Regions from separate parts of the Altererythrobacter arenosus genome, predicted to be linked through region 2. Evidence: predicted binding sites of a transcription regulator. Region 2 holds the regulator's gene; each other region holds the start of a gene.
The links. Region 2 encodes LexA, which represses DNA repair genes until DNA is damaged. Its sites were predicted from a motif close to GTTCCNCNCTTGTTCT; they were not measured.
Positions count from the first base shown of each region.

Region 1: a site for LexA is predicted at 3,287-3,302, ahead of P7228_RS12175 (ATP-dependent helicase). Genes of this name have one in related genera too.
Region 3: a site for LexA is predicted at 2,833-2,848, ahead of P7228_RS02345 (DNA recombination protein RmuC). Genes of this name have one in related genera too.

Region 1 is NZ_CP121106.1:2,451,577-2,461,739, forward strand. Features, by position in the region: gene P7228_RS12170 (enoyl-CoA hydratase/isomerase family protein) at 51-971, opposite strand; gene P7228_RS12175 (ATP-dependent helicase) at 968-3,274, opposite strand; gene P7228_RS12180 (hypothetical protein) at 3,412-3,714, shown strand; gene rsmD (16S rRNA (guanine(966)-N(2))-methyltransferase RsmD) at 4,051-4,596, opposite strand; gene P7228_RS12190 (pseudouridine synthase) at 4,593-5,372, opposite strand; gene P7228_RS12195 (aromatic ring-hydroxylating oxygenase subunit alpha) at 5,391-6,551, opposite strand; gene P7228_RS12200 (AmpG family muropeptide MFS transporter) at 6,624-8,354, shown strand; gene P7228_RS12205 (bifunctional folylpolyglutamate synthase/dihydrofolate synthase) at 8,356-9,651, opposite strand; gene accD (acetyl-CoA carboxylase, carboxyltransferase subunit beta) at 9,659-10,163, opposite strand, start outside.
Region 2 is NZ_CP121106.1:2,845,655-2,855,817, forward strand. Features, by position in the region: gene P7228_RS14165 (phosphodiester glycosidase family protein) at 1-739, shown strand, start outside; gene pip (prolyl aminopeptidase) at 739-1,698, shown strand; gene P7228_RS14175 (anthranilate synthase component II) at 1,750-2,334, shown strand; gene trpD (anthranilate phosphoribosyltransferase) at 2,331-3,323, shown strand; gene trpC (indole-3-glycerol phosphate synthase TrpC) at 3,326-4,111, shown strand; gene moaC (cyclic pyranopterin monophosphate synthase MoaC) at 4,281-4,760, shown strand; gene P7228_RS14195 (molybdopterin molybdotransferase MoeA) at 4,766-5,938, shown strand; gene lexA (transcriptional repressor LexA) at 6,044-6,733, shown strand; gene P7228_RS14205 (ComEC/Rec2 family competence protein) at 6,756-8,840, opposite strand; gene gltX (glutamate--tRNA ligase) at 8,961-10,163, shown strand, end outside.
Region 3 is NZ_CP121106.1:443,936-454,098, reverse strand. Features, by position in the region: gene truA (tRNA pseudouridine(38-40) synthase TruA) at 1-133, opposite strand, end outside; gene fmt (methionyl-tRNA formyltransferase) at 130-1,035, opposite strand; gene recR (recombination mediator RecR) at 1,088-1,684, shown strand; gene def (peptide deformylase) at 1,717-2,283, shown strand; gene P7228_RS02350 (four-helix bundle copper-binding protein) at 2,348-2,746, opposite strand; gene P7228_RS02345 (DNA recombination protein RmuC) at 2,853-4,214, shown strand; gene P7228_RS02340 (hypothetical protein) at 4,231-4,947, shown strand; gene P7228_RS02335 (amidohydrolase) at 4,980-6,728, opposite strand; gene P7228_RS02330 (TrmH family RNA methyltransferase) at 6,765-7,589, opposite strand; gene P7228_RS02325 (HPr family phosphocarrier protein) at 7,586-7,864, opposite strand; gene P7228_RS02320 (PTS sugar transporter subunit IIA) at 7,861-8,280, opposite strand; gene rapZ (RNase adapter RapZ) at 8,342-9,262, opposite strand; gene P7228_RS02310 (HPr kinase/phosphorylase) at 9,312-9,737, opposite strand; gene P7228_RS02305 (sensor histidine kinase) at 9,734-10,163, opposite strand, start outside.

The DNA of each region.
Region 1 (10,163 bases), 390 kb from region 2:
AGCCGAAGCCCGCTGGGCTGAAGGTCGGCGTTTGAGCCTGGCCGTACCGGCTAGTCGCCGCGGTACTGGGCGTCGCGTTTTTCAAGGAACGATCTGACAGCCTCTTCGTGGTCATTCGACTGGCGGGCGAGCAGAAATTGGTCGCGATCCATGAAGCTTGTAGCGTGCCCCAGCGGGTGGGCCGCGACGTCGATTGCTTCCTTGGCCATACGCGCTACCAGCGGGGGAAGCTCAGCATAGGTCTCGGCCATTTGGCGGGCCGCTTCGAGGGCATGGGATGGTTCGGCGATTTGATCGATCAGGCCCCAGTTCAATGCCTTGTCAGAGTCGACCTTCTGGCCAAGGATGACCAGTTCCTTTGCCCGCGATGGGCCAATCAAGGCCACGAGGCGGGGGATCGAACGCCAACTCATGTTCATACCCAGAGGTATCTCAGGCAGCCTGAAATGTGCGTCGGAAGCTGCAATTCGGTGATCGCAGGCCGCTGCGAGAGCGAGACCGCCCCCGATGCAAAACCCCTCTACAGCGGCGATCGAAATCTGCTCCAGCTTCGCCCAAGCGTCGCACAGATCCGGGCCAAGCCGAACTGCCGCCCGCTGTTCAAGCAGGGTCATGGAGTCTCGCTCGCTTAACTCGCTATCCCGCAAATCGGCCCCAGCGGTAAAGACCGCCGCACCAGCCAGGACAACCGCTGAGCAGTGTGTGTCACCCGACAGTTCCTCGGCGGCGGCTTTCAACTCTCTCATGAGTTGCATGGACAGCGCGTTTAGCTGGTCGCCGCGGTCGAAGGTAACCTCGGCGATGCGTCCCCTGCGCACTATAGTCACGAAATCGCCAATCGCTTGCGACGATGTTTCGAGGTCCGCCATTGTGCTCTCCACCCGTTCGATCGGCAGGCGATCGCTGAAACCATGCGGCAGCCAGTCGGCTGGTGCAATGGCCGTGTCGAGAACGTCCTGGCGCGGAATCAATCCGCCAGTTTCACGAAGCTGTCGATCACCCGCTTGGTGCCGGAATGCTCGAAATCGATCTCGAGCTTGTTCCCTTCCTGGTTTGTCACAGTGCCGTAGCCGAACTTCTCATGGAACACGCGTGCACCGATGGCGATGTCGGTGCGGGGCTTGGCCGCGAAACTTGCAGCAGAGCGCTTGTTCTCCTGCACCCGCGCCGGCCTTGTCTCATAGCCCGTCGCGAGCGCGCGCTGCCAGCCTGGCCCGCGAGCAGTGCTGCGTTCGGGCCGCGCTTGCGAGACATGGGCGAAAGGGTCTTCCTGCTCGGTCCAGTTCGCGCGCCAGAGCGATGCGCCGCCGGTGAGGGTCGTTTCCTGATCGATATGTTCGTCAGGGAGTTCTTCGATAAAGCGCGACGGAATGCTGCTGGTCCATTGGCCGTAGATGCGACGGTTGGCAGCATGGAATATAGAACAGCGACGGCGAGCGCGGGTGATCGCGACATAGGCGAGTCTTCGTTCCTCTTCGAGGCTGGCCAATCCCCCTTCATCGATAGCCCGCTGCGAAGGAAACACGCCTTCCTCCCAACCGGGGAGAAAGACATGATCGAATTCCAGCCCTTTTGCGGCATGCATCGTCATGATGGTGACCTTCTCGCCGTCGTCGGCTGCATCATTGTCCATGACCAGGCTGACATGCTCGAGGAAATCGCCGAGAGTCTCGTATTCCTCCATCGCGCGGGCAAGTTCGGACAGGTTCTCGAGGCGCCCTTTGGCTTCGGCGGTTTTCTCATTCTCGAGCATCGTGCTGTAGCCCGATTCCTCGAGTACGATGCGAAGCAGGTCGGCGGGAGTGACCTGATCAGACTGTTCGCGCCAGTGCAGGAACTGGCGAAGCAGCCCGCCGATGGTGTTGGCGGCGCGAGCCGGCAGTTCGTCGCTGTCGGCCAGTTGCAGTGAAGCGGCGGCGAGCGGCATGCCGGTGCGGCGGGCATGCTGGTGCATCTTCTCGAGCGTCTTGGCGCCGAGCCCGCGCTTGGGCTGGTTGTAGATGCGCTCAAAGGCGAGATCGTCCTGAGGTTGGGCGATCACCCGCAGATAGGCCAACGCATCGCGAATTTCGGCGCGTTCGTAGAAACGAAAACCCCCGATGATGCGGTAATTGATGCCGATCTGGATGAAGCGGTCTTCGAACTCACGCGTCTGGTATTGTGCACGCACGAGGATCGCTACCTGGTCGAGACTTGCGCCTTCGCGCTCAAGCCGTTCGATCTCCTCCCCGACGCGGCGCGCTTCCTCCGGCGCGTCCCACACGCCAACGACACGTACCTTTTCGCCGTGGTCATGCTCGGTCCACAGCGTCTTGTCGTGGCGTTCGCTATTTGCGCGGATAAGGCCGGACGCGGCGCCCAATATATGCAGCGTCGAGCGATAATTTTGCTCCAGCTTGACCACCTTGGCGCCGGGAAAATCCTTCTCGAAACGCAGGATGTTGGCGACCTCCGCCCCGCGCCATGAATAGATCGACTGATCGTCGTCCCCGACGACACAGATGTTCTTGTGATCCTGCGCGAGCAGCCGGAGCCACAGATACTGGACCGCATTGGTGTCCTGGTATTCGTCAACGAGAATGTAGCGGAACTGGCGCTGGTATTTCTCGAGCACATCGCGTTCGCGGCGGAAGATGTTGAGCATGTGGAGCAGCAGATCGCCGAAATCACAGGCATTGAGCGCCTTCAGCCGCTCCTGATAAAGCTTGTAGAACTGCTGCCCGCGACCATTGGCATAGCTCTCGTTCTCGACCGCATCGAGATCTTCGGGATTGAGCCCGCGGTTCTTCCAGCGATCGATCAGCGCGGCGAGCTGGCGCGCGGGCCAGCGCTTCTCATCGAGGTCGTTGTCATTGATCAACTGTTTGAGCAGCCGCAACTGATCGTCCGTGTCGATAATCGTGTAATTGCTTTCGAGGCCGACCAGTTCGGCATGGCGTCGCAGCATCTTCGCGCAGATCGAGTGAAAGGTGCCGAGCCAGGGCATCCCTTCGACTGCCTCGCCGAGATGTCCGGCAACGCGTTCGCGCATTTCGCGCGCAGCCCTGTTGGTGAAGGTCACGCACAGGATCTGGCTCGGCCAGGCGCGGCCGGTTGCGACGAGATGGGCAAGCCGCGATGTCAGCGCCGCAGTCTTGCCCGTTCCTGCCCCGGCAAGCATCAGCACGGGTCCCTCGGTCGTCAGCACGGCCTCACGCTGCGGCGGATTCAGGCGCGCAGCATAGGCCGGGATCTGGGCGTCGTCTCGCCGTTGGGGGAGGGTTTCTCGGGTCATTTCGGATGTTTGCGAACAGGTAGAGAACGCGGCCTGTTCCCGCAAGCTCCTTCCTCGGAGAAAATCCGATTTCGGAACCTAGCAGTGGGCTGGCCCGTTGGGTGCGATAACGGGAAACACTCAGGAGTTTCAAACCCATGAAGAATTTGATTGCAGTAGGCGCCGTGTCCGTCGCTTTCGCCTCCGCTAGCCCGGCGCTCGCCGAGCATCACATGACCAAGGAAGGCTTTGAGGTGGTCGAAACGAACGCCAAGGGCCAAGCCACCAAGGTGAGCAAGGATGGCCAGACCTATGCTGTGTGTATGGGTGACAACCAAGACAGCTGCATCAATCCGCGTGAAGCCGGCCTGAAATGGGGCAATCGCCCGCTGAGCTACTGGCCGGGCAAGCCTGCGAGCCAGATTGACGAACCGCTTCCGGCCGAGCAGCCGAGGAACTGATCGACGAGTTTCGTCGCGCTCGAGCCGCTCGGGCGAACGGTGGGAAGGGGCGGTCGTGCCATGGCGCGGCCGCCTTTTTCCGAGTCCGCGGGTGTGAGCACTTCATCGCGTTTTCTACACATGTCTCGTTCGGCAGTGGCTGGTGCGCGACTCTGCTCGACTAACTCCCTTCACTAAAAGGAAAAATCCGTCCAACTTTCGGGTCGTTCCTTGGGGAAGGGGCCGCCGAGCGTTCGTCGCGCACCGGGCTGCACATCGAGGGAGGAACCTCATGCACAGATATACGGTCGCGCTTTTCGTCGGAGTGGTAATGGTCCTGGTGGCGCCGAGTCTGGCCTAGGCCGCCAGCCGCAGGAGAGTCAGCTTGGCCTTTCCGACACGACGGTCAGCGACGACATCCAGCCCTTTGACATCGACCGTCTCGTCAGCGGCGGTCTCCAGCGCCATCCAAGTGGCCGGGCCGATCCAGCCCAGCCTGAGTAGTCGGTCCAGCGCCACCGATCCCGCGCCGGTGCCATAGGGAGGATCCAGCAGCACCAAATCGTGCGGCGCCTTGGCCGGGCCGAGCGCCATGACCGAGCCCGCGTTGACGGTGCTGCGTGACCGCGCGTTTAGCGTCGCGACATTGGCGCGGATTGCCTCCAGAGCATCGCGCTCCTGCTCGACGAACAGGCAGTTGTCGGCCCCTCGCGACAGTGCTTCGAGCCCCAGCGCCCCCGATCCCGCGAACAGGTCCGCGACGCTGAGCCCCTCGAATGTACCGAGGCGGCTGGTGAGCATGGAGAACAGCGTCTCGCGGGTCCGGTCCGCGGTCGGGCGCGTCGCCTCACCCTTGGGCGCGACAAGCTTGCGGCCGCGCCATTCGCCGGCGATGATCCTCACGGAAAGCTGTGCTTCTTCAGCTGGCTGCGGAACCGACCGATATCGTGTTTCCGGATTTCCTCGACCCGACCGCGCGGCAGTTCGCCCAGTTCGAACGGGCCATAGGCCGTGCGGATCAGGCGGCTGACCTGGAGGCCGAGATGTTCCAGCACGCGGCGGATCTCGCGATTCTTGCCTTCGGTGATCGTCATCTCGATCCACTGGTTGCGCCCGGTGCGCCGCTCGAGATTGGCATCGATCGAGCCGTAATGAACACCGTCAATGGTGATCCCGTCGATCAGCTCCTCAAGAGCTTCCTGGGTAATGTCGCCAAAGGTGCGGGCGCGATAGGTGCGCGGGATCCCGGATGATGGCAGCTCCATCTGGCGCTTAAGCTCGCCATCGTTGGTGAGGAGCAGCAGGCCTTCGGTATTGAGGTCGAGCCTGCCGACCGGCATCAACCTTGGCGCGTTTCGCGGCAGGGCATTGCGAAGGGCGGTGTAGATCGTCGCGCGCCCCTTCGGATCGCTCTCGGCCGTGATCAATCCGGTCGGCTTGTTGAATGCGAACAGGCGGGTCGGCTCGGGCTTGGCGACCGGCTTGCCGTCAACCGTAACCCCTTTCAGGTCCTTGAGAATCGTCGCAGGCGTTTCGAGAATCATCCCGTCGATTGCGACGCGGCCGTCGCCGATCATTCGTTCAACTTCGCGGCGGCTCGCGACCCCCGCACGTGCCAGAAGCTTGGCAATGCGTTCGCCTTCGGGGCGCTCGTCATTTGGTTGGGGGGTATTCGGCATTGCCTAGCGAGTAGGCCCTCAATTCACACTGCGCAACGCCTCTTCGACGATTTCGTTGAAGCGCGAGATGCCGCCTTCCAGCGTTCCGATCGTCAGCCGATCGATTGCGCCGGTCTCGAGTCCCTGTTGGCCCAGTTCGGCGGCGCGGAAATCCTCGCTGGCAAACACACCGCCGTCGAGTAGCGCCCAGCTACGCTCCCAGTGGTCGCGCGCCTTGTCGGTTGCTGGCTTCTCGGGGATCAGCATGAAATCCTCGACCAAGGTCAGATCGTGCGCCTGCGGCATCAGCACCATCACGTTTACGTAGTCCGGACTGGGCACGATTATCGTCGCAGGCAGCAGCTGATAGGCGAATGTCACCACCCGGCGCAGTTGCGCCATGTCCTGCAGGTTGACGCCCTCCATTTCTTCGAGCCGACCCACCGCAGCGCGTTGGTGCGGCCCGATCTGGTCGCCGCTGGTGATTCCGTCCTTGAAGTACGGGGCAATGGTCTTCGCATGCAAGCGGAGCACGTGATAGCTTTCGAGGAAAGCATCCATGATCAGCTTCCAATTGCCCTTCACCGTGTGAAGCTTGCGCCGGAACATGTAACTCTCGGCCATGCCGAAGGCGGTGAAATCCTCGCCCAGTGTATCGGCGTGGGCGAAATCGGCGTCGGCAACCGGCGAGAACCAGATCAGCCCGCCCGCTTCACGGCTTGGCAATTCGACGAGGCCGTAATCCGCCTTGTCCATGCCGGGGAAAGTGTCGGGCCGGGGCAGGGCGAGCAGCTCCCCATCGAGCCGATAGGTCCAGGCGTGATAGGGGCAGACGAGACGCTTGGTGCATTGCACCTCGTCTCCTTCGACCAGCCGTGTCCCGCGGTGCTGGCACACGTTGAGGAAGACATGGACCTGGCCCTCGGCATCGCGCGTAATCAGGAGCGGACGGCCGGTTGCGTCGTGCGGTACTGCCATGCCGGGTTCCGGGAGCAATGCCGAGGCGCACAGGACCTGTGGCATGCGGTCGAACAGCGCGGCTTTCTCGCGCTGGAAATGCTCCGGATCGGTATAAACCGAGGTCGGCACATAGGCGATTTCGCTGCTGCTGCGCGATTCGCCCCGCGCGATATTCTCGGCCAGAGCCAGTTGGCCGGGTGTCGGCCGCAAACTTGGTGATTTCGTATCGGCGCCGTTCATTGCAGCGTTCCTATTTCCTCACAGGCTGCGTAGTGTCGCAGAAATTCGGGAATTCGGGAAGGACGCTAGGGAATGGCCGAGGTCGCTGCTGAGAAGAGGAAATCCACCTGGCGGGCGCTCGGGTTGGCGCTGACCAACCGCAAGACCGGCTACATGCTCCTGTTCGGATTTGCCGCGGGTCTGCCCTACGCGCTGGTCCTGGGGACGCTCTATGCCTGGTTGTCCGACAGCGGCGAGATCGATCTCGAAACGATGGGCGTGTTCTCGCTCATCGGCCTGGCCTATGCCTTCAAGTTTCTCTGGTCTCCGGCGCTCGACCGCATCGACATCCCGGGATTGCGCAGGCTCGGCAAGCGCAAACAGTGGATCGTCACCGCGCAATTGCTGATCGGCGCTGCGTTGACCTCGCTCAGCTTCATCGCCCCAAGCAACGAGACTATCGGCATTTTCAGCCTGTTGGCGGGGCTTGCGGCCTTCGCCAGCGCAACGCAGGACGTGGTGATCGACGCCTGGCGTGTCGACGTCGCGGACGAGGTCGCGACGATCGACCTGCTCTCGACCGTCTACCAGATGGGCTATCGCATAGCGGCGCTGGTGGGCGGCGCCCTCGCACTGTTCCTGGCGGAGCGGACCGACTGGCCAACGGTCTATCTCTCGATGGGCGCGTTGATGCTGGTGGTTGGCTTCCTCGGACTGTGGGCCCCCGATGCGGATGCCAGCGCGCAAGCCGCGCTGTCGGACGAGGACAGGGCTGACCCCTACGGTCTGCGCAAGGCAGGCCAGATCGAACCGCGCCTGCGAGCCTATGCGCTGGGCGCGGTTGGCCTCTTGTGGGGCTGGGCCTTGCTCACCGTCGGAATTTTCATGGTTCGCTCGCTCTCCAGCAACCCGGAAGCACGGCCGGATTCGGTCGAATTCATCTCGACCATGGGCCCGCTTGTGGTGATCGCAACGGTGGTCGTTCCGTCGCTGATTGCAGCGTGGCTGGTGCGGCAGGAAAGCAAGGGCACCAATCTGCTGGCCGAGCCGGTGCCAGCGCAAAGCAGCGCCGACAGGGCGATGGATCACCTCTATCGCGCGCTTGTCCTGCCGCTGACCGACCTCATCGGGCGGCTCGGCTGGGCGATGGTGATCGTAATCGCGCTGGTGCTCACCTATCGCATTACCGACGCCATCTGGGGCAGCTTTGCCTATCCCTTCTACCTCGGCGAGTTGCAGTACACCAAGGACGAGGTCGCGGTCGCTTCCAAGTTCTTTGGGGTCGGCGCGCTGCTGATCGGCCTGGCATTGGGCGGCTATCTGCTCACAGCCATCGGCCGGATGCTGACGCTAACGCTGGGCGCTTTCTTCGCTGCCGTGACCAACCTGCTTTATGCCGATCTGGCGCGGGGCGGAGCGGTGATGCAGACGGTCGCCGACAACACCGGCTTCACCTGGCTGGTGGTGCAACTTGGCGGAGACGAGCGCCTGTCGAAGCTGATGATGGCGATCGCGGGCGAGAACATTGCCGTTGGCGTGGCGGGCGCAGCGTTCGTGGCCTATCTCTCGAGCATCGTGTCCAAGGGCTATAGCGCGGTTCAATACGCCCTGCTGTCGTCGCTCACGCTGCTGGTCGGGACCCTCGGTCGTGGCGCGCTTGGCCAGATGATCGAGGAGCAAGGCTATTTCGACGTCTTCATCCTCACGACGCTGATCGGCATGTTCGCCGTGGTGCTCTGCATTATAGAATGGATGCGGCAGGCGCGCCTCGGCAAGCGGGCTGGGATCGTGGCACCCGAAGCCGGAACCGTCCCGGCCGAATAGCTCAGTCTGGCAGCTCGTCATTGAGCCGCAGTACCTCGCCTGCGAGGTAGAGCGAACCGGCGATCAGTACGGGTACGCCGTCGTCGGGCAATGCATCGAGGGCGGCGGGAACGTCATCAGCAAATGTCGCTACCGGACAAAACGCGTCGGCCCCGAACCACTCATGGGTCGGCACCGGCACGACAGTTGTGCTGAGCGGGATCGCGCCCAGTGTCTCGACGAAACCTTGCGGGTCCTTGCCTTCGATCATGCCGATGACGAGGTGCAACTTCTGGCCTTGGAAATGGGCGGCGAGCATCGCTGCCGCGTTGGGATTATGACCGCCATCGAGCCAGACCTCGCGCGCCCCCGTCAATGGTCCCTGTTCGAGGCGGTGCAGCCGTGCAGGCCAGCTGGCCGAGCCAAGACCGCTCGCCATCGATTCTGGCGATACGCTTACCAGCTGCTGGTGGCGGAGCATGGCAACCGCCAGCGCGGCGTTTATCGGCTGGTGCGGCCCTGGCATCCCCGGCTGAGGCAGGTTGAGGGATCCGTGACGATCCGAATAGTGCAGTCCGCCCTCGTCGGCGGCTGAATGCCAGTCGAGGCCGCGCAGCGCAGGGCGCGCGCCCGCGGTCATCGCCTGATCGATCACCGCCTTGGACGGTGCCGTCGCATAGTCGAGCGTCACCAGCGGCACACCCGGTTTCGCGATCCCCGCCTTCTCGAAGGCGATGCGGGCGATCGGTTCTTGCGGCACGCCGTCCTCCGGCACCAGCAGGAAGCGCTCATGATCGATGCCGAGCGAGGCGATGCCGCAAGCGGCAAGCGCCTCCGCTTCGAGCACATTGGTCGCATCGAAGCGGCCGCCGAGCCCGACCTCGACCACGCAGGCGTCGGCAGGTGTGCGCGAGAATGCGAGGAATGCTGCGGCGACCGTGACTTCGAAGAAGCTCGGCGCGAGGTCGCTTCCGGCGTCGAGTACCTCCTCGAGCAATTCCGCCAGCGCTTCGTCAGAAATCAGCTCGCCCGCGATCCGGATCCGTTCGTTGTAGCGCACGAGATGCGGGCTGGTGGTGACGTGGACCCGATACCCCTCCGCCTCGAGCATGGCGCGCAGGAAAGCGCAGGTCGATCCCTTGCCGTTGGTCCCCGCAACATGGAACACCGGCGGCAGCGAGCGGTGCGGATTGCCGAGCCGCTCCATCAGCGCGCGCATCGTTTCCAGCCCGAGCCGCCCCTGCGGCAGGCTCAGCGCGGCCAGCCGGTCGAGCTGCGCCTGGACGCGCGGATCGTCCGAGCGTCCGAAGTCTTTCATGCGCGGGTCAGGCAGCCTTGGCGGGCTGGAGGTAGCCGAGCAGCGTGGCGAGCTGCGCCTTCAGGTCCTTGCGGTGCACCACCATGTCTACCATGCCGTGCTTGTGCAGATATTCGGCGCGCTGGAACCCCTCGGGCAGTTTCTCGCGGATCGTGTCCTGGATCACGCGCTGACCGGCAAAGCCGATCAGGCAGCCCGGTTCGGCGATATGGACGTCGCCCAGCATGGCATAGCTGGCGGTGACGCCGCCCGTGGTCGGATCGGTCAGGACGACGATATAGGGCAGGCCTGCTTCCTTCAGCCGCCGGGTCATCACCGTCGCTTTGGGCATCTGCATCAGGCTGAGAATGCCTTCCTGCATCCGCGCACCGCCGGCTGCCGTGCAGACGATATAGGCGCACTTGCGGGTCAGGGCGCGCTCTGCGCCGGCGCAGAAGGCCGTCCCGACCGCCATGCCCATCGATCCGCCCATGAAGCCGAAGTCCTGTACGCCCACGACCGCCGGATGCCCG
Region 2 (10,163 bases):
CGTTCGCACCGAGATCGGCAAGGGCTCGCAGGAGATGAAGGCCGCCCGCAAGGCCAAGTCGCCCTGCAGCGTGACGATCTTCGAAGATGTTCCTTACACCCACTGCGTTGCCGATCCTGCCAAGCATGCGATCAAGACCGTTCTGGGCAACGCGGAGGGCGATCCATTCCGCTCGCTGCGCGCCTATGGCGAATCCTTGGGCGAAGAAGCGGTCAATGTCGCGTTCGCTGTCAATGCCGGCATGTACGGTGAAGATGGCAAACCGATCGGCTATTACGTCGAAGACGCCGAACGGTTGAAGGAACTCAACCTCGCCGACGGCACCGGCAATTTCCACATGAAGCCGAATGGCGTCTTTTACGGCACCAACGGAAAGTGGGAAATCAAGACCAGCGACGACTTCTTCCGAACGGTCGGCGACCGCCCCAGGTTTGGAACGCAATCAGGGCCGATGCTCCTGATCAACGGGAAGCTGCATCCGCAATTCCAGGACGATGGGCCGTCCAAAACGGTGCGCAACGGGGTCGGGATCGATGCCGAAGGTCACGCGCATTTCGTCATCACCGAAGGTCCGGTCAGTTTCGGGCAACTGGCGCGCTATTTCCGCGACGAGCTCAAGATCGCCAATGCCCTGTATCTCGACGGAACCGTATCGTCGCTATGGGATCCGCTGGCCGAGCGAATCGACAGTGGCGCCCGGATCGGCCCGATGATCGTCGTGACCAACAAAGAGAAGTGATGCAGTACGAACGCGGCCTTTATCCGGAGCTCGAACCTTACGACAGCGGCATGCTCGACGTCGGCGACGGGCATGTCCTCTACTGGGAAAGGTGCGGCACGCCGGGGGCCAAGCCGGTCGTGTTCCTGCACGGCGGCCCGGGCGCGGGATGCAGCCCCGGACAGCGTCGCCAGTTCGACCCTGAGCTTTACGACATAATGCTGTTCGATCAGCGCGGCTGCGGGCGTTCGACGCCATTTGCATGCCTCGACAACAACACAACTTGGGACATCGTCGACGATATCGAAAAGCTGCGCGCAATGTGTGGCCACGAGCGCTGGATGGTTTTCGGCGGGAGCTGGGGCTCGTCGCTGGCGCTGTCCTATGCCCAGACCCATCCCGAACGCGTGACCGAACTGGTGCTGCGCGGCATTTTCCTCTCGCGTCAGACCGAACTCGACTGGCTGATGAAATACGGCGCGAGCGAACTCTATCCCGAAGCGTGGGAAGCCCTGGTCGAATTCGTGCCCGAGGGGGAGCGCGGCGACCTGACCGAAGCCTATCACCGCCTGCTCAATACCGGCGATGAGACCACCCAACGCAAGGCAGCGGAGCTATGGAACCGGTGGGAGAGCAACACCGTCACACTGCTGCCTGATGAGGCGATGATCGAAGAGACCGCGATGGGCGAGAATTCGCTCGCCATCGCACGGATCGAGAACCACTATTTCCGCCACAAGTGCTGGCTGGAAGAGGGCCAGCTGCTCGCCAATGCCCATCGGCTCAAGGGCATTCCCGGGGTGATCGTGCAGGGTCGTCACGACTGCTGCACGCCGCCCGCGGCGGCCTATGATCTCAAGAAGGCCTGGCCCGAAGTCGAGCTGCAGATCGTGCCCGATGCGGGGCATCTCTACACCGAGCCGGGCCTCACCGACGGTTTGGTGCGGGCCACCGACAGGTTTGCCGGCAAGAGTGGCTGATAGCAAAACTCTCTTGATCCGCCGGTCCCCAGCGGCAAAGGCGCTGGAACCATGATCCTCGTCATCGACAATTACGACAGCTTCACCTTCAACCTCGTCCATTACCTGATGGAGCTGGGCGCAGAGGTGCGGGTCGAGCGCAACGATGCGATGAGCGCGGCAGACGCTCTGCGCACCAACGCCGCGGGCTTCCTGATTTCGCCCGGCCCCTGCACACCCAATGAGGCCGGCATCAGCCTCGATCTTGTTGCCGCCTGCGCGGATGCAGGCAAACCGCTGCTCGGCGTATGCCTCGGCCACCAGTCGATCGGCCAGCATTTCGGCGGGCGGGTCGAGCGTGGCGGCCTGATGCACGGCAAGACCTCGCCGGTCACCCATGACGGCACCGGCGTTTTCGAGGGCCTCCCCTCGCCCTTCACCGCAACGCGCTATCACAGCCTGGTAGTGCAGGATCAGCCTGAAGATTTGCTGGTCAACGCCGCTTCGGACGACGGCTACACGATGGGCTTCCGCCACCGCGAGTTGCCTATTCACGGCGTCCAATTCCACCCGGAGAGTATCGCCACCGAACACGGGCATGCCCTGCTGGCGAACTTCCTCAGGCTGTGCGGGCTCGACGCCGGGGTACCCGCATGAAGACGCTGCCGCTCGCCGTTCCGCACATGAACGAGCAAGAGGCCGAGGAAGTCTTCGGCTGGATACTCGATGGCGAGGCGAGCGACGAAGAGATTGCGCGTTTCCTGCTTGCCATGACCGAGCGCAGCGAAACCGCCGACGAGATCGCCGGAGCCGCACGAGCGCTCCGCGCACGCCTGATCCCTATCGAGGCTCCGGACAACGCGGTCGATTGCTGCGGCACCGGCGGCGACGGTCACCACACGCTCAACGTTTCGACCGCGGTCAGCCTGGTGGTTGCTGCCTGCGGCATTCCGGTCGCCAAGCATGGCAACCGTGCAGCCTCGTCCAAATCGGGCGCCGCCGATACGCTCGAGGCGCTGGGCCTCGATATGGAGGCCGCCGGCCGGACGGCGGAAAGGACATTGGCCGAAATCGGCATCTGTTTCCTCTTCGCCAAGAACCACCACCCGGCGATGGGGCGCATCCAACCCATTCGCCAGAAGCTGGGCAAGCGCACGATCTTCAACCTGATGGGGCCACTGTCGAACCCTGCCGAGGTAAAGCGCCAGCTTATCGGAATCGCCCGCCCCGGCTACGTCCCGATCTATGCCGAGGCCAAGGCCAAGCTCGGCACCGAACGCACCTTTATCGCGTCAGGCGACGAAGGACTCGACGAGCTGAGCCTCGCAGGTGGCAACGAGCTGGCCGATGTCGTCGGCAATGATTTCGAGATGCGCCGGTTGGATGCTTCTATGGCAGGCTTGCCGCAGGCGCCCATCGAGGCGATCCGCGGTGGGGATGCGAAACACAATGCGGCCGCGCTCAAAGCCCTGCTGGGCGGAGCGCCCGGCCCCTATCGCGACGCGGTCTGCTTCAACGCTGCAGCAACCCTGATGGTCGCCGGAGACTCTGGAGACTGGGCAGAGCTTGCCAACCGCGCGGGCGAGGCGATTGACAGCGGCGCCGCCGAAAGCCTGCTGGCGCGCTGGATCGAAATGGCCGCATAACGATGGACAAATTGCAGGAGATTTGTGCCAGCAAGGCGGTCGAGGTGGGTCAGCGCCGCGCCGAGCGCTCCGTAACCGCTCTCGACCATGCAGCCGTGAGCCAGACCGCACCGCGTGGATTCGAATCCGCCCTGCGCGCAGCGAGCGCAGCCCGGTATGGGTTGATTGCCGAGATCAAGAAGGCTTCTCCGTCCAAAGGGCTCATTCGTGCCGATTTTCATCCAGCGGATCATGCGCGTGCCTACGAAGCGGGCGGTGCAGCCTGCCTCTCGGTCCTTACCGACGCGCCCTATTTTCAGGGGCACGAGGACTTTCTGATCGAGGCGCGGGCTGCCTGCGATCTTCCGGTGCTGCGCAAGGATTTCATGATCGATCCGTGGCAAGTCGCCGAAGCCCGCAGTATCGGTGCAGATGCCATTCTCATCATCGTCGCGGCGCTTGACGATGCACAGATGCTGGAGATCGAGGCGGCCGCGCTGGAACGCGGAATGGATGTGCTGGTCGAAGTCCATGACGAGGCAGAGATGGAACGCGCCGCGCGGCTCAACTCACGTCTGATCGGGGTCAATAATCGCGATCTCAAAACATTCACGACCGATCTGGCAACTACCGAGCGACTAGCTCCTCTCGCCCCTGAAGGTGCGTTGCTTGTCGGCGAGAGCGGTATCAATTCGCATGCCGATTGCGAGAGGCTGGCACGCAACGGAGTGCGCAGCTTCCTCGTCGGGGAAAGCCTCATGCGGCAAGCTGATGTATCTGCTGCTACCAAGGCGCTGTTGCACGGCTGACCTGTCCTACTGCCGCGAGGCGTGCCATCATGCCCAGATGTCTCCGCGCACTCGCCTGCTGTCGCCCTTCAGATTTTCCGTGGTCGAAACTTGGCGGTTTCCTTCTCTTTGACTGTGTTCCATGTGTTCCATCCAGTAGGATTTGAGCGAACCGGTGATGAGCAAGCGAATGAGCAAATTGACCCACCTCGATGACAGTGGAGCCGCGCACATGGTGGACGTCGGCGCCAAACCCGAAACGCTTCGCAAGGCGGTGTCCGGGGGTTTTATCCGCATGAGCGATGCCGCGCTCGCCGCGATCAAGGCTGGTGATGCTCCCAAGGGCGACGTGCTCGGCACCGCGCGCATTGCGGCGATCATGGCGGCGAAGAAGACTTCAGACCTGATCCCGCTCTGTCATCCGCTGGGACTCGACGCAGTAACTGTTGATTTCGCCTTCGAGGAAGGCGGCGTGCGCGTCACCGCCACCGCCTCGCTCACGGCCAGAACCGGGGTAGAGATGGAAGCCATGGTCGCAGCCACGGTGGCGCTTCTCACAATCTACGACATGGCCAAGGCTCTCGATAAAGGGATGGTGATCGAGGAGGTTCGCTTGCTCGAAAAGCTCGGCGGGAAGTCCGGCCATTGGCAAGCGGAGGCACGCCCTTGAGCGCCATGCTCAGCGTTGCGGAGGCGCAGGCGCGCGCCCTCGCCCTCGCACCCAAGATGCCGGTGGTGGAGCTCGATGCGGCGGCGGCCGCCGGGCGCTACCTCGCTTCAGACCTCCATGCTCGCCGCACCCAGCCGCCCGCCGACCTGTCTGCCATGGATGGCTACGCGATAGTGGGCGACGGACCCTGGACCGTGATCGGAGAAAGTCGCGCGGGCGCCCCCTTTGGCAGCGCATTGATCGATGGTCAGGCGGTGAGAATTTCGACCGGCGCGCACATGCCCGCTGGAGCCGATCGGGTGCTCATTCAGGAGAACGCCGAACGCACCGGAGATCATCTTCGCTGTACCGAGGACATGCCCGGTCGCGGCAAACACGTCCGCACTTGCGGATTCGATTTTTCCGAAGGCGATCTGGTGCTTGGTGCCGGATCTCGGATCGGCGCTGCCCAGGTGGCGCTCGCAATTACCGCCGGTCACTCCACCCTGCCCGTACATGAGGCTCCGCTGGTCGCAGTGATCGATAGTGGTGATGAACTTTCGGTGACCCCGGAAGATTGCGCTCCGCACCAGATCCCTGCCTCGAATGGCGCCATGCTAACAACCCTGCTCGCCCGGATGGGGTGCCGCGTGGAACGCATCGGGCCCGTCCCCGACGATCGCCAGGCGTTGGTCGATGCGTTTGCGAGTGCCGAAAGAGCCGATTTCGTGATCACCAGCGGCGGCGCCTCGGTCGGCGATCATGACCTCATCCGCCCTGCACTGGAGGAATGGGGCGCATCGCTCGATTTCTGGAAGGTGGCGATGAAGCCTGGCAAGCCGTTGCTCATCGCACAGCGCGAGAATCAGCTCATCTTCGGCCTTCCCGGCAACCCGGTGTCGAGCTTCGTCACCGCGTTCCTGTTCGTTCTGCCCAGCGTCAGGGCGGCCATGGGTGCGGCCGAAACTCTTCCGCGGCTGGTTACGCTGAAGGCAGGTTGCAGTCTTCCGGCCGGTGGTTCGCGGCAGGAATTCATTCGCGGGTCTTGGGACGGGCTTTCGGTGACACCGGCCGATTCGCAGGATTCCTCGGCACTGGCTGCTCTCGCTGCGAGCAATTGTCTGATTGCTCGCGGTATCGATGCTTCGCCCATATCCGCAGGTGAAGCGGTCGAATGCTACCTGTTGGAAAATGGCTGAATAGCTTGACTTGCTGAAAATCGTTTCCTAATTGTTCCACATTCGTTCACCTTATCGGTGCGCGAAATAACCGGCGACAATGGGCGACCAAGGGAGATTTTCGCCATGCTGACGGCAAAGCAGCACGAGTTGATCCGCTTCATTCAGCAGAAGCTCGAAGAGACGGGCATTTCGCCCTCTTTTGAAGAGATGAAGGATGCGCTCGACCTGAAAAGCAAGTCGGGCGTCCATCGCCTGATATCCGCTCTGGAAGAGCGCGGTTTCATTCGCCGCTTGCCCAATCGAGCGCGCGCTCTCGAGGTTATCAAGCAGCCTGAGGATGTGACGCCGGCAGCCAAGCGCCCCATGCCCGCCAATGACGCTATCACCATGGCTTTGGCCACCAAGGCGGTTGCACGCGAACCGGCCAACGACATCATCGAAGTGCCGTTGCATGGCCGGATCGCGGCCGGCGCGCCTATCGAGGCGATCGAGGGGCAGTCCTCGATGCCGGTACCTGCGGCGCTGCTTGGGCCGGGCGAGCATTACGCGCTCGAAGTTTCGGGCGACTCGATGATCGAGGCCGGAATTTTCGACGGCGACTTCGCGCTGGTGCGACGGACCGATACGGCGCGAGACGGCGAGATCGTGGTCGCACTGGTCCGCAATGAGGAAGCGACGCTCAAGTATTTGCGGCGCGAGAACGGCAAGATCCGGCTAGATCCGGCCAACGGCATGTACGATCCGCAGGTCTACGATCCGCACGAAGTGGTCGTGCAGGGCAAGCTCGCGGGGCTCTTGCGCCGCTATCACTGATCTGGCCCGTTGGCCTCAACCGCTAATCGGCGCCGCGCCACCAGCCATGTTTGCCTTGGCTCAAGGCGACGCTGGTGATCGTTCCATTCTCCAGATCGAGCGACAAACCGCCCGAGCGCTCAAGAAAGCGCGCATCGGCCTTGAGCCACTGCGGACGGCATGATGACGGCAGCCAGCGATCTGCGATAACGATATCGGCCCGCTCGCAGGCAGCGGCCAGCGCACGTTCCTCTACCCGCACGCGATTGCGCGCCATGAGTAGGGACCAGGTCTTGCCTCCCCGCTCAAGCGAGAGGACACAGAATTCGCTGGTACAACCCGCCGTCGGCCAATCCTCCAGCGGAATCGGCTCCGCTTCGACACCCGCCAACTCCATCAGGTTCTCGAGGGCGTAATCCGATCGACTGTCGCGCAGACTCAGTAAACGGCCGTCTTGCGTGGTGATCCCCACATGCCTCCCGTCGCTGGAGATCAGGACATCAGGGACCGGCGTAAGCAGAAGCAGGATCGTCGCGAAGCCCGCCGGGATCAGTCCCAAAAGCCTGGCGCGTCCGCTCCACAGTCCAATCCAGAGGCCCCCGGCGACGAACAGTGTAAAGGTGCCATCGCTCATTTGCGGCATCAGCTTCACCGCGCCCGGTTGGGAGGCGGTTACATGCGCCAACCACAAGAGCAGGTCGAGCGAATGTCCCACCAGCCACCACGCCGGCGCTCCTGCTCCAACGATGTCCAGCACAAGAGCCAGCGCGATCAGCGGCATGGACACGAAGGTAACGAGCGGAATCGCGATCACGTTGGCCAGCGCGCCGTAGACTCCGGCGCGATGGAAATGGAACAGAACGATCGGCATCAGCGCGATCTCGATCACCAATCCCGTGACAAGCAACATCACGCTGCGGCGTGCGAACCAAATAACCCTGGCTTCCTCTCGCGGCGCCAGAAAGCGCTTCACCGGAGCCGAGTTATGCAGCGCAACGATGGCGATGACCGCGGCAAAGCTCATCTGGAAGCTTGGGCCGACGATCGATTCCGGCCAGAGAATCATCACACAGACTGCGGCGACCGCCACCATTCGCAGCGAGAGCGCATCTCGACCCAATGCCACCGCGCCGAGGACCAGCAAGGCCGCGATACAGCTACGCACAGTCGGCACCTGCGATCCGGTCAGCAAGGTGTATCCAATACCGGCAAGAGCAGCGATGCCCGCAGCGGCCACCGGCAGGCGTATTCGCAACACCAGTGCTGGCCACAAGGCCAGCAACCTGATCGCCAGGACATAGGCTGCCGCGATGACCGCGCTGACATGGAGCCCGCTGATCGAGAGGAGATGCGTCAACCCTGCATCGCGCATCGCATCCTCGTCAGCCTGGCCGATGGCACCGCGATCCCCGCTGGCGAAAGCGGCCGCAATGGCGCCCTCTGGCCCGTCCAGCTGGCTCCGGACATGGCCGGACAGGCGGCGCTGAATATTCGCTAGTGCTGTGCGCTTCGGCGCAGGCTCGACGACCTCGATTGGTCCGATGACGCTCCCGGTCGCCGCGAGCCCGGCAAACCATGCCGTCCGCGCAAAGTCATAGCCGCCCGGCAACATTGGCGCTGCTGGCGGCATCAGCCGGGTCCGCAGGCGGAGAACAGCTCCCTCGGACATGCCTTCGCCAATATCCTCGGCTGGAACGTTTACGCGGATCTTTCGCGCCACACCTGCTTCGGCGTCGCGGATTGCCAGAACCAGCCTGACCCGCGACTCTGCCGGCTGGTCCTGCCGCTCAAGCACATGGCCCTGGAGCGTGATCACAGCAGGCCTTTCGATCGGCTCCGCCCCGACCATCCACGAGCGGGCCCAGATCGTCGCCATGCCGAGCGAGAAGACCAAACCGACCACAATCATCGCCCTTGGCAGAAGTTGCAGATGACCGTCGGGCCTCCCGAGCGTTGCGCCGAAGATCGCGCAGATTACTCCCGCGCCGATCCCGGCACTCCACTGCCACGGCTCGCTCAATAAGAACCAGGCGACAATCCCGAGCCCGAATGCAACCGCTATCCAGGGCCCGCGATCGAACCCCGCAAGAGCCAGAAAACGCTCGAAATGCTTCGCCACACTGGACATTTGCGCTGCGCTGCGCCAATTGCGCTGCACTGCAGCATTACCGCTATCGGCACCATCCCCCATGGGTACCATAGGCGCGTGACGTGTGGCCATGGCTTTATTGAAAGGATTGAAGGACTTATGGCAAGCAAAAGCGGAGCTCTGACCGATGGGGTCGTCACCCGCTTTGCCCCTTCGCCGACCGGGTTCCTGCACATCGGAGGCGCGCGCACCGCGTTGTTCAACTGGTTGTTCGCCCGTCACCACGGCGGCAAGACCTTGCTTCGTATCGAGGACACCGATCGCAAGCGTTCGACACAGGAAGCGATTGACGCAATCCTTGACGGTCTCGACTGGCTAGGACTCGATTTCGACGACGACACCGTTTTCCAGGCGCAACGCGCCGAGCGGCACGCCGAGGTAGCCCATAAGCTGCTTGATGCAGGTCTCGCATACAAATGCTTCGCTACGCCCGAAGAGCTCGAGGAAATGCGCGCCCAGCAGCGCGCCAACAAGCAGCCCATGCGCTATGATGGTCGTTGGCGCGATCGAGATCCAGCTGAAACTCCCGAAGGCGCTCCTTTCGTCGTGCGCATCAAGACCCCGCAGTCGGGCGAGACCACGATCGAAGACTTGGTCCAGGGCTCGGTGACAGTCCGCAACGAAGAACTCGACGATTACATCATTCTGCGCGCGGACGGCACGCCCACCTATATGCTGGCGGTCGTGGTCGACGATCACGACATGGGCGTGACCCATGTCATCCGCGGAGACGATCATCTCAACAATGCTTTCCGCCAACTGCCGATCTATCATGCAATGCAGGCGATCGAAGGTGGTTGGCCAATCCCGGCCTACGCCCATGTTCCGCTGATCCACGGAAACGACGGCGCCAAGCTCTCGAAGCGTCACGGCGCGCTTGGGGTGGAAGAATATCGTGACGAGATGGGCATCCTGCCCGAGGCGCTGTTTAACTACCTCCTGCGACTGGGCTGGGGTTATGGCGATCGTGAAGAAATCACGCGCGAAGAAGCGATCGAGCTGTTCGACATCGACGGCGTGGGGAAGAGCCCTTCCCGCTTCGATCTGAAGAAGCTTGAGCATCTCAACGGCAATTACATTCGCGAGGCAGATAACGCGCGGCTCGCGGCATTGGTGGCCCCCCGGATCGAAGCCGAGGTTGACGAAAAACTGCTCGCCAGCGCAATGCCGGTGCTCAAGACCCGCGCCCGCAATCTCAACGAGTTGGCCGAAGGCGCAGCCTTCCTGTTCCAACGTCGTCCGCTCGAAATGACCGAGAAGGCGGCTCAACTGCTCGATGATGAAGCGCGCGCCCGCCTGGGC
Region 3 (10,163 bases), 840 kb from region 2:
GCGTGACAGTCTCGCCGGTGACGCGCTCGGCGGCTTCCTCGATCGCCTGCTGCACACTCGGGCCGGTCGTCTGGCGCTGCAGGCCGACGAAAGGCGTCCCGTCGAATTCAATCGTGAGCGCGAAACGGGTCATGGCAGGATGGTGCCCTTTGCAACCGGACGACCGCGCAGGAAATCGGCCCGATCCATCGCCGGCTTGCCCGCGCGCTGGAGGCGCAGCGGCCGGATCGCGCCCGATCCGCAAGCCACGGCAAGATCGTCGTCAAGTACTTCGCCCGGCACGCCCGAACCCTCGAACATCTCCGCACGGAGCAGCTTCACGCGCTCCCCGTCGATCTCGCACCACGCGCCAGGGAAGGGGGCGAGGCCATGCATCTGCCGCACCAGTTCCTCGGCCGGCCGTGACCAGTCGATCCGCGCCTCGGCCTTGTCGATCTTTGGAGCATAGGTGGCCTCCGCATCGTCCTGCGCGACCGGGTGGAGCATCGCGAGGTCGATCAGCGTGCCGACCATCAGTTGCGCGCCCAGCTCGGCCAGTTCCTCGGTCAGTTCGCCCGTGGTCTTGTCCTCGATCGGGGTCCGCACCGTCGCCAGCATCGGCCCGGTGTCGAGCCCCGCCTCCATCTGCATGATGGTGACGCCGGTGGTTGGGTCGCCCGCCATCACCGCACGATGGATCGGCGCGGCCCCGCGCCAGCGCGGCAGGATCGAGGCATGGATGTTGAGGCAGCCGTGTTTGGGCGCGTCGAGAATGGCGTGGGGCAGAATCAGGCCGTAGGCCGCGACCACCGCCACATCGGCGTCGAGCGCGGCAAAGCGTTGCTGCTCCTCGGCAGACTTGAGCGAGGTCGGGTTGCGGACCTCGATTCCAAGTCGCTCGGCCGTCTTGTGGACCGGCGAGGGCTGAAGCTTCTTGCCCCGACCCGCCGGCCGCGGCGGCTGGGTATAGACGCAGACGATCTCATGCGCCGCGTCATGCAGCGCTTCGAGCGCCGGCACCGCAAATTCGGGCGTTCCCATGAAGATTATGCGCATGACGTTGCCTGTGGCCTTTCTTGGTCGCGCTCAGGCCCCTATCTGTCACCCCATGGCATCGCAAGAGATCGAAGCATTGGCGAGCGCTTTGGCGCGGTTGCCCGGGTTGGGGCCACGCTCGGCGCGGCGCGCGGTGCTGTGGCTGGTCAAGAACCGCGAGCAGGCGCTTCCCGCGCTGTTGACTGCACTCGGTGCCGTTCGCGATACGCTGGTGGAATGCGACACTTGCGGCAATGTCGACACGAAGAACCCGTGCGGCATTTGCGCCGACCCGCGCCGCGACAGGAAATCGCTCTGTGTGGTCGAGGATGTCGCCGATTTGTGGGCGCTCGACCGCTCGCGCTTGTTCTCGGGCCGTTACCATGTGCTTGGCGGCAAGCTGTCGGCGCTCGATGGGGTGGGGCCGGAAGACCTCAACATCGCCAGCCTGCTCGGCCGGGTGGAAGAAGGCGGGATCGACGAGGTCGTCCTCGCGATGAACGCCACGCTCGAGGGGCAGACCACCGCGCATTACCTCGCCGAACGGCTCGAGGCCTTCCCGCTGCGCATTACCCAGCTGGCCCACGGCCTGCCGGTCGGCGGCGAACTCGATTACCTCGACGAAGGCACGCTGGCGCAGGCCTTGCGCGCGCGGCGACCGGTGGATTGAAAAGACCGCACGACGCGACTATCTGCGTCTCCATGGCTATTCGTGAAATCCTGGAAGTGCCGGATCCCCGGCTCAAGGTCGTGTCCGAACCCGTGACCGTGTTCGATGACGAGTTGAAAACCCTCGTCGAGGACATGTTCGAAACGATGTATGACGCGCCCGGCATCGGCCTGGCGGCGATCCAGGTGGGCGTGCCCAAGCGCGTGCTGGTGATCGACCTGCAGCCCGAGGATCCGGATGCCGAGCCCGAAGTGTGCAATCATGGCGGGCATGAACACACCCACCAGCCGCTCAAGAAGGAACCGCGCGTATTCGTGAACCCCGTGATCGTCGATCCGGCGGAGGAACTCGCGACCTATCAGGAAGGCTGCCTCTCGGTCCCCGAAATCTTTGCCGATGTCGATCGCCCCGCGACCTGCACGGTGCGCTACCAGGATCTCGATGGGAAAGAACACGAGGAGCAGATGGAAGGCCTGATGGCCACCTGCATCCAGCACGAGATGGACCACCTTGAAGGCATCCTGTTCATCGACCATCTCTCACGCCTGAAGCGCCAGATGGCGTTGAAAAAGCTCGAGAAGCTACGCAAGGCAGCCTGACCGCCCATCCGACGAAAAAGCCCCGCCACTGGCGGGGCTTTTCATTCCGGGCAGGATGGCAGGATCAAGCGGCCTGCATCATGCCGTTAAGTGCCTTGAGACAGTCGTCGGCACACTCGCGGCACATGCGTGCGCAACGACGGCAATGATCGTTGTCATGCTTCGCGCACTCGTCAATGCAGGCCTCGCAAGCTGCGATACAGGCGCGCAGTTGCGCCTCGATCACTGCGACATTCCCGGCGGTGCGGCGCGTGGCGATGCGATAGGTGGCCGTGCAGACGTCGGCGCAATCCGAACAGGCGCGAATGCAATCGCTCATGTCGCCTTCTTCGGCGCTGCAGGCATCGGCGCAAGAATTGCAGATGGCGGCGCAATACATCGCGTGCCTCACAGCCTCGCCTAGCTGCTCGTTGTAGTCGGCCCCAACTTGCGGGTGCTCCTTGATCATCTCTTTGATAGACATGGAAAAAATCTCCTTTCGTCAAATAGAGCGAACGGCGCGGGGGATAGTTCCGAAACGGCGCCAATGCCCACTTGGCGGACCTCATTGTTCCAGCTATGTTCTGCAGATGGACCCGATGTTGATGGCATTATTGGCGCTTGCTCTAGGGCTCGCGATTGGTGGAGTGTTCGGCTGGTTTATCGGCTCGCGCCCCGTGGCCGAGCTCAGGTCGCGGCTGAAGGAATCGGAAGGGGAGGCCGAGGAGCGCGAAGCCGAGTTCAAGACTGCGATCAAGGAACTGGGCGAGGCGCAGATTGAACTCGCCACGCTTAAGGCGAATGCCTCAAACTTCGACAAGCAGATGGCCTTGATGCGCGAGGCGCGCGAAGAGATGCTCGCGCAGTTCAAGGCGGTTGGCGGCGAGGTGCTTTCGCGTAGCCAGGAGGAATTCCTCAAGCGCGCCGATGAACGCTTCAAGCAGTCGGAGGAAGTGGGCGAGGCCAAGATCAAGGCGCTGCTCAATCCCGTCGGCGAACGACTGAAGAAGTACGAAGAACAGGTCGAATCGCTCGAAAAACAGCGGGTCGATGCTTTCGGCCAGCTTCACGGGCTTATCCAGTCGATGCGCGAGGGGCAGGAAGAGGTGCGGCGCGAGGCGCAACGGCTCGGCAATTCGCTGACCAATGCGCCCAAGGCGCGCGGGCGCTGGGGCGAGCGCGCTCTACAGAACCTGCTCGAACAGTGCGGGCTGGCCGAACACACCGATTTTCACCTCGAACATTCGATCGATACCGAAGATGGGCGCTTGCGCCCCGATGCGATCGTCAATGTGCCGGGCCAGAAGAAGCTGGTGATCGACTCCAAGGTCTCGCTCAACGCCTATCAGGCCGCGTTCGAGGCCGATGACGAGAGCGAGCGCAAGCGGCATCTCGACCTCCATGCCAAGTCGATGCGCAACCATGTCCAGACGCTCGGTGCCAAGAGCTACCAGAGCCAGTTCGACGATGCGCCCGACTATGTCGTGATGTTCGTACCCGGCGAGCATTTCGTGGCTGCGGCACTCGAACACGATCCCGAACTGTGGGACTTCGCATTCGAGAAGAAAGTGCTGCTGGCGACCCCGACCAACCTCGTCGCGATCGCGCGCACCGTTGCGCAGGTGTGGCGGCAGGACGGCCTTGCTCGCGAAGCGCAAGAGATCGGCCGGATGGGCGCGGAGCTGTACGACAGGCTGCGCGTATCGGCGGAGCATTTGAAGCGCGTCGGGGGCGGGCTCGAGAGTGCGGTCAACAATTACAACAAGTTCGTCGGCAGCTTCGAGCGCAACGTGCTGTCATCGGGCAAGCGCCTCGCCGAGAAAGGCATCGAGATCGGCAAGCGCGAGATCGAGGAAGTGCCGCTGGTCGAATCCGCGCCACGCTACACCTCGGGCGATGCCGATATGACGGAACAACTGATCGAACCCCCTGTTGAAGCCGAGAACGAATGAGTTTTCGGGAGCTCTGATGAGAATTTCGCTGGTAGTTTCGATCATCGCCTGTCTCGGGCTGGCCGCCTGCGAGCGGGGCAAGCCCCCGTCCGAGCAACTGCGCGACTCGGTCGAGCAGACGATTGAGGGTGTTGCCAAGACGACCGTTTCGGACGGGCTTGAGGCGGGCCCGTTTGCTCCGCGCGACGAATGTTCGAAGCTGTCCGGCGCGAATGAATTTCGTAATGCGCTCGGTCTGATCATCGCCAAGCGCGATGCCGACGGGTTGATGGCGCTGACCGATCCGCAGGTGAAGCTCGATTTCGGCGGGGGCTTCGGTCACGCGACCTTGCGCGAGCGGCTGGACGATCCCCAGTACCGGCTCTGGGAAGAGCTTGGTGCCCTGCTCGATCTGGGCTGCGCAACCAATGCCGAGGGCGACCTGATCCTGCCGTGGTATTTCGCGCAGGACATGAAGGTCGACGATGCCTTTGGCGCGATGCTCGCCCTGGGGAACAAGGTTCCGGTGAGAAGGGTAGCGGCTGACGATGGCGAGGTGGTCGAACATGTCGCGTGGGACACGGTCGACCTTGTCGAAGGCTACTCCGACGAGCCGTTCCTCAAGGTGCGCACACGCGTAGGGCGCGAAGGCTTTGTCGCGCGCGAGCAGCTTCGCTCGTTGGTCGATTACCGCCTGATCGCGCGCAAGGGTGAAGGCGGCTGGATGATCGAGGTCTTCATCGCCGGCGATTGACCATTGCCGAGGGGGCCTGCGACTGGGTGTCGCTATCGCTCGAAGGCGACCTTGCCTGCGACCACGGTCATCACAATGCGTCCCTGGAGGATGGCGCCGGGATCCGACGCGGCGAGCACAAAGGGATCGATATCCATCACGGTAAGGTCGGCCCAGCGTCCCTGCGCGATAATGCCCGTCTCCCGCTCCCTGAACGCGGCATAGGCCGACCACGAGGTATAGGCCCGGATCGCCTCTTCGATGGTTAGGTTTTCATCGGGATACCACCCGCCCTGCGGCTGCAGATTCTTGTCGCGGCGTGTGACCGCGGCGTGGAGCCCGTAGAAGATGCTGTGGTCGGAGCCCGGATTATCCGCGTTGAATGTCAGCTGCGCACCGTTCTCGCGCAGCGTGCGCCAGGCATAGGCCCCGCGAATACGGTCCGGCCCAAGCCGGTCCTCGGCCCAGGTCTTGTCCTCAACCGCATGCGGCGGCTCCATCGATGCGATCACGCCCAGTTGCGCAAAGCGGGGCATGTCGGCGGGCGACACGACTTGCGCATGCTCGATGCGGTGGCGATTGGCGCGCGTAGCGGGATCCTGCTCGAACACGGTCTGGAGAATGTCGAGCGCCTCGCGATTGCCCGCATCGCCGATCGCATGGATCCCGACCTGGAAACCGGCGCGCATTGCGGCCGCATTGAGATCGCGATCGAAGCCGTAGCCGTCGCCGCTCACGCCGCGGTGGCCGGGCGTGTCCGAATAGTCGTCAAGCAGGCGTGCGCCGCGTGAGCCGAGCGCGCCGTCGTAATAGGCCTTGACCGACCGCGTCACCAGCATGCTGTCGGCGTCCGCATCCGGCCCGCGAGCGATCCAGCGCTGCATCAGGTCTTCGTCACGCAGCGACAGCATGGCGTAGACCCTGATCGGGAGATCTCCGCTGGCTTCGAGCTGTTCGAAGGCGCGCATCGCCCTCGCATCGGCCCCGGCCTCGTGCACGGTTACATAGCCGTCCTCTGCCATGCGCTGCAGGCCGATCGCTGCGTGGCGGCGCATCGTTGCCTCCGATGGCGCCGGCATGATCTCGTCGATCAGCGTGGTGGCGCGATTGAGGAACAACCCGTTGGGTTGGCCGTCAGCCCCGAGCCGCATCTCGCCGCCAGTCGGGACTTCGCTCAAGGCTGTAATGGCACCCACATCGAGTGCCGCCTGGTTGGTCCAAACGGCGAATCCATGCAGGCTGCGGAGCGCGACAGGATGGTCTGGTACCGCAGCGCTCAGCAGCTGTTTGTCGGGATAATTGTTGGCCCAGGCACCTTCATCCCAGCCTGCGCCAAGGATCCATTGACCCTTGGGTACGGACTTCGCGCGCTCTGAGACCAGCGCGACCGCCTCTGCCTCGGTCGCGACATCGGTCAGGTCGACCGCGTCGAGCTTCGCCCCCAGTTCGACGACATGCGAATGCGAATCGACCAGGCCGGGGAGCACCGTCGCTCCGGCCAGATCGACCACCCGCGTCTCGTCGCTCCGCAGCGCCAGCGCCTCTCTCGAGGTGCCGACGAAGGCGATCGCGCCATCGTCGATCGCGACGGCCTCGGCATCCGGATACCAGCCTGCTTCATTGCGAGGAGCATTGGGCGCCGGCGTCCCGTCACGACCCGGCTCGGCCCAGTCGAGGGTATAGACGCGGGCGTTGACCAGGATGAGATCGGCGGTCGGGGCTTTCGCGTTCTCGAGGGAAGTTGACGCGCAGCCTGCCAAGAGCAAGGACCCGATTGCACCCAACATCGACCTGTACATCATGATCTTCCCTCCGCCCTGCGCTGCGGGTCGCGGCGCTCACTCCTCGCTTGTGTCTAGCCTTTCCAGCACTTCGTAGGCCAGCACTGCGCCTGCCACGGCTGCATTCAGCGAATCCGCGCGCCCTTTCATCGGCATGGTGACGCGCAGGTCGCATTCGGCCTCATACGGTTCGGGCAAGCCTTGCGATTCATTTCCGACCAGAATGAAACACGGCGCCGCGTAAGGTGCATCGCGATAGGGTACGGATTCGCGGAGGCTCGCTGCGACCAGTTGACCTGCCCCGCTGCGCAGCCAGGGCAGAAATTCCTCCCACCGCGCCCGGGCCACACGCTGAGTGAATATCGCGCCCATGCTTGCCCGGACGGCCTCGACACTGAAAGGGTCGGCGCAATCTTCAATCAGGATAAGGCCGCCCGCGCCCACTGCATCGCCGGTGCGCAGCATGGTTCCCAGATTGCCGGGATCTCGCAGTTCCTGCGCGACCAACCAGATCGGGCTCGAGCTGCGGTCGAGACCGGCCAGCGATGTGTCGAGTTCCGCAAACGCGCCTGCCACCGCCTGCGGGTTTGACTTGCCGGTGATCTTGGCAAGAATGTCGGGACTGGTCTCGATAATGTCGCCGCCCCTCGCGGCAACTTCGCGCTCAAGCTCATCGAGCAGCGGGTGAGCATCGCGGCCCTTGGCCATCACCAGAGTCTCCGGCACGTGGCCGCTTTCGCGCGCATCGGTCAGCAGGCGCAGTCCTTCGGCAAGGAACTTGCCTGCCGCCTTACGGTGCTTCTTCTCGCGCAGCGAGCGCAGGAATTTCACGGTCGGATTGGAAAAACCGGTGATCTCGCGCCGGTGCGAGGGCGGGGTCACTCTTCGCCGAACCCGTCGTCGATCAGCGCGACGAGTTCTCCCAGAACGCTTTCGGCATTGTCGCCCGAAACGATCACCTCGATATCGTCGCCCTTGGCCGCGCCGAGCATCATCAGGCCGAGGATCGATCCGCCAGCCGCTTCATTGCTGCCCTTGGCAACGCGCACCTGGGTGGATTCTGGCAGGGCGCTGACCGCGCCGACGAACTTGGCGCTTGCCCGAGCATGGAGACCGCGCTGGTTGACGATGGTTACCGAACGACGCAGCTCGCTCAAGCCTTCGCCCTCCGTTCATCATCGCCAAGGAACTCGCTGGCGACCGTGATGTAATTGCGACCGGCATGCTGCGCTGCCTCGACCGCGTCGAGCACGCCCATGGTTTTGCGCGCCCCGGCCAAGCGGATCAGCATCGGCAGATTGATCCCGGCAATGACCTCGACCTTGCCGGTATCGAGCAATGAGATTGCGAGGTTGGACGGAGTGCCACCGAACAGGTCGGTCAGGATGACGACGCCGTTGCCGCTGTCGACCTCCGTAATCGCCTTGGCGATTTCGTTGCGGCGCCGTTCCATGTCGTCATGGGGGCCGATACATACCGTCGCAACCGCTTCCTGCGGGCCAACGACATGCTCCATCGCGTGGACGAATTCTTCGGCGAGACGGCCGTGGGTGACCAGGATCATTCCGATCATGTGATATGCCAGGTCCGTTACTTGCTGCCTTGCGACGCCATGAATTTACACCTGGGTTGTATCAACGCTTCTTCCCTTCGATCTCGTCGGTCGCGCGCGATCCCAAATTGCGGTGGCGGACAGTGGGCGAAAATCCTGCGTCGCGCAAGCCTTGCGCCATGCGTTCGGCAGTAAAGACAGAACGATGTCTGCCTCCTGTACAGCCGAAGGCGATATGGACATAGCTCTTGCCCTGCGCATCGTAGAGCGGAAGCAATGTCAGCAGCAGCTTGCGAATCTGTTCGAAGCTCGTGGCGAAGCCCGGATCCTTCTCGATATGCTGGCCGACCGGCTCGTCGAGGCCGGTCAGTTCGCGCAGTTCCTCGACCCAGTGCGGATTGTCGAGAAAGCGCATGTCGAAGACCAGGTCGGCGAGCGGTGGCATGCCGCGCGCGAAGCCGAAACTCGAGACGGTCACGGTCATGGGGCGGTCGTCGCGGTCCTCGAACAACTCGCGGATGTGCTGCTGTAGCTGGTTGGTCGAAAACTGGCTGGTATCGATCACCATGTCTGCCCAGCGGCGCATTGGTTCGAGCAATTCGCGCTCTGCCCGGATACCTTCCTCGAGCGGGCGATCCTCTGCCATCGGATGCGGGCGGCGGGTTTCGTTGTAGCGCCGCTCGAGCTCCCCTCCGGCGCAGTCGATGAACAAGGTGGATACCGAGAGGTCGTTCCGCTCGGCCAGTTCCTTCACAAGGTCGATAATCTTGGCCGGGACGAAGCCGCGCGTACGCGAATCGAAGCCAATCGCCAGTGTCCCGTGCTGTCCGTCGGGACGCGAGAGCAGGCGCTTCAACAGCCGCACGGGGAAGTTGTCGATCGTCTCCCAGCCCAGATCCTCGATCACTTGCAACGCGGTCGACTTCCCGGCGCCGGACAGGCCGGTAACAAGCAGGATTCGCTGTTGTGCGTTATCGGTGGCTGACGGGTCGCTTTCGGTCATTGCCTGCCTTCTTGCGCCCTTTTCGGGCTATGGGAAGGGCCATTCGTGGCTATATCCCGTAGCGAGACAGCGCCCACTCCGCCCGCAACGCGGCTGCCCGCGAGGTGCCGTCGAACGGCAGTACCGGCAAGCTGATGCCCAGTAGTTCGCGCAAAGCGAGGTCATCCGGCAGCCGCTCGGGCGGAAAGTCGAGATTCAGGATCAAAGAGGCGGGCGCCGAAGTCGTCTCGAATTCGAATATCCCCACTCCGCGGATCTCGAACTTGTTGGAGATCCGGGGTGGCGGGTGCACGACCAGCACGCCATCCTCTAGCTGGAGCGAGACGCCGTCATCTCCGATCAGGGCGGCACCGCGGTCGATCAATTCGAGAGCAAGCGTCGATTTGCCGCTGCCGGGGCGTCCTTCGATAAGGAGCGCCCTCCCGCCGATCGCGACTGCGGTCGCCTGGAGCAGTCGTGACTCTGCCTCGCTCATCGAGCCGCCGGCAGCTCGAGCCGCAAGCAAGCCCCGGTTCCCCCATCGGCGCGGCTGTGCGCGGTGAGCGTACCGTCATGCGCCTCGGCAATGGCGCGGGCGATGGCGAGACCGAGGCCGGAGTGATTGCCGAAATCTTCGGCTTCCGGCCTGATCGAGTGAAACCTCTGGAAGACCTTTTCGCGCGAATCCTCGGGAATGCCCGGTCCATGATCGCAGACGGTCAGCGTTACGCGGTCGCCCTCGGTACGAACCTCGATTTCGACCGAGGCATCGAGGGGAGAGAAAGAGATCGCATTGTCGAGCAGGTTCTCGATCACGCGCTCGAGCCGGGCGGGTACGCCGGTCACCATCGCGCTGCGACCGTAGGTGTGCAGGATTACGCGGTGGTCCTGGTTCTCCGCGCGCGCCTCGCGTGAGCCGATG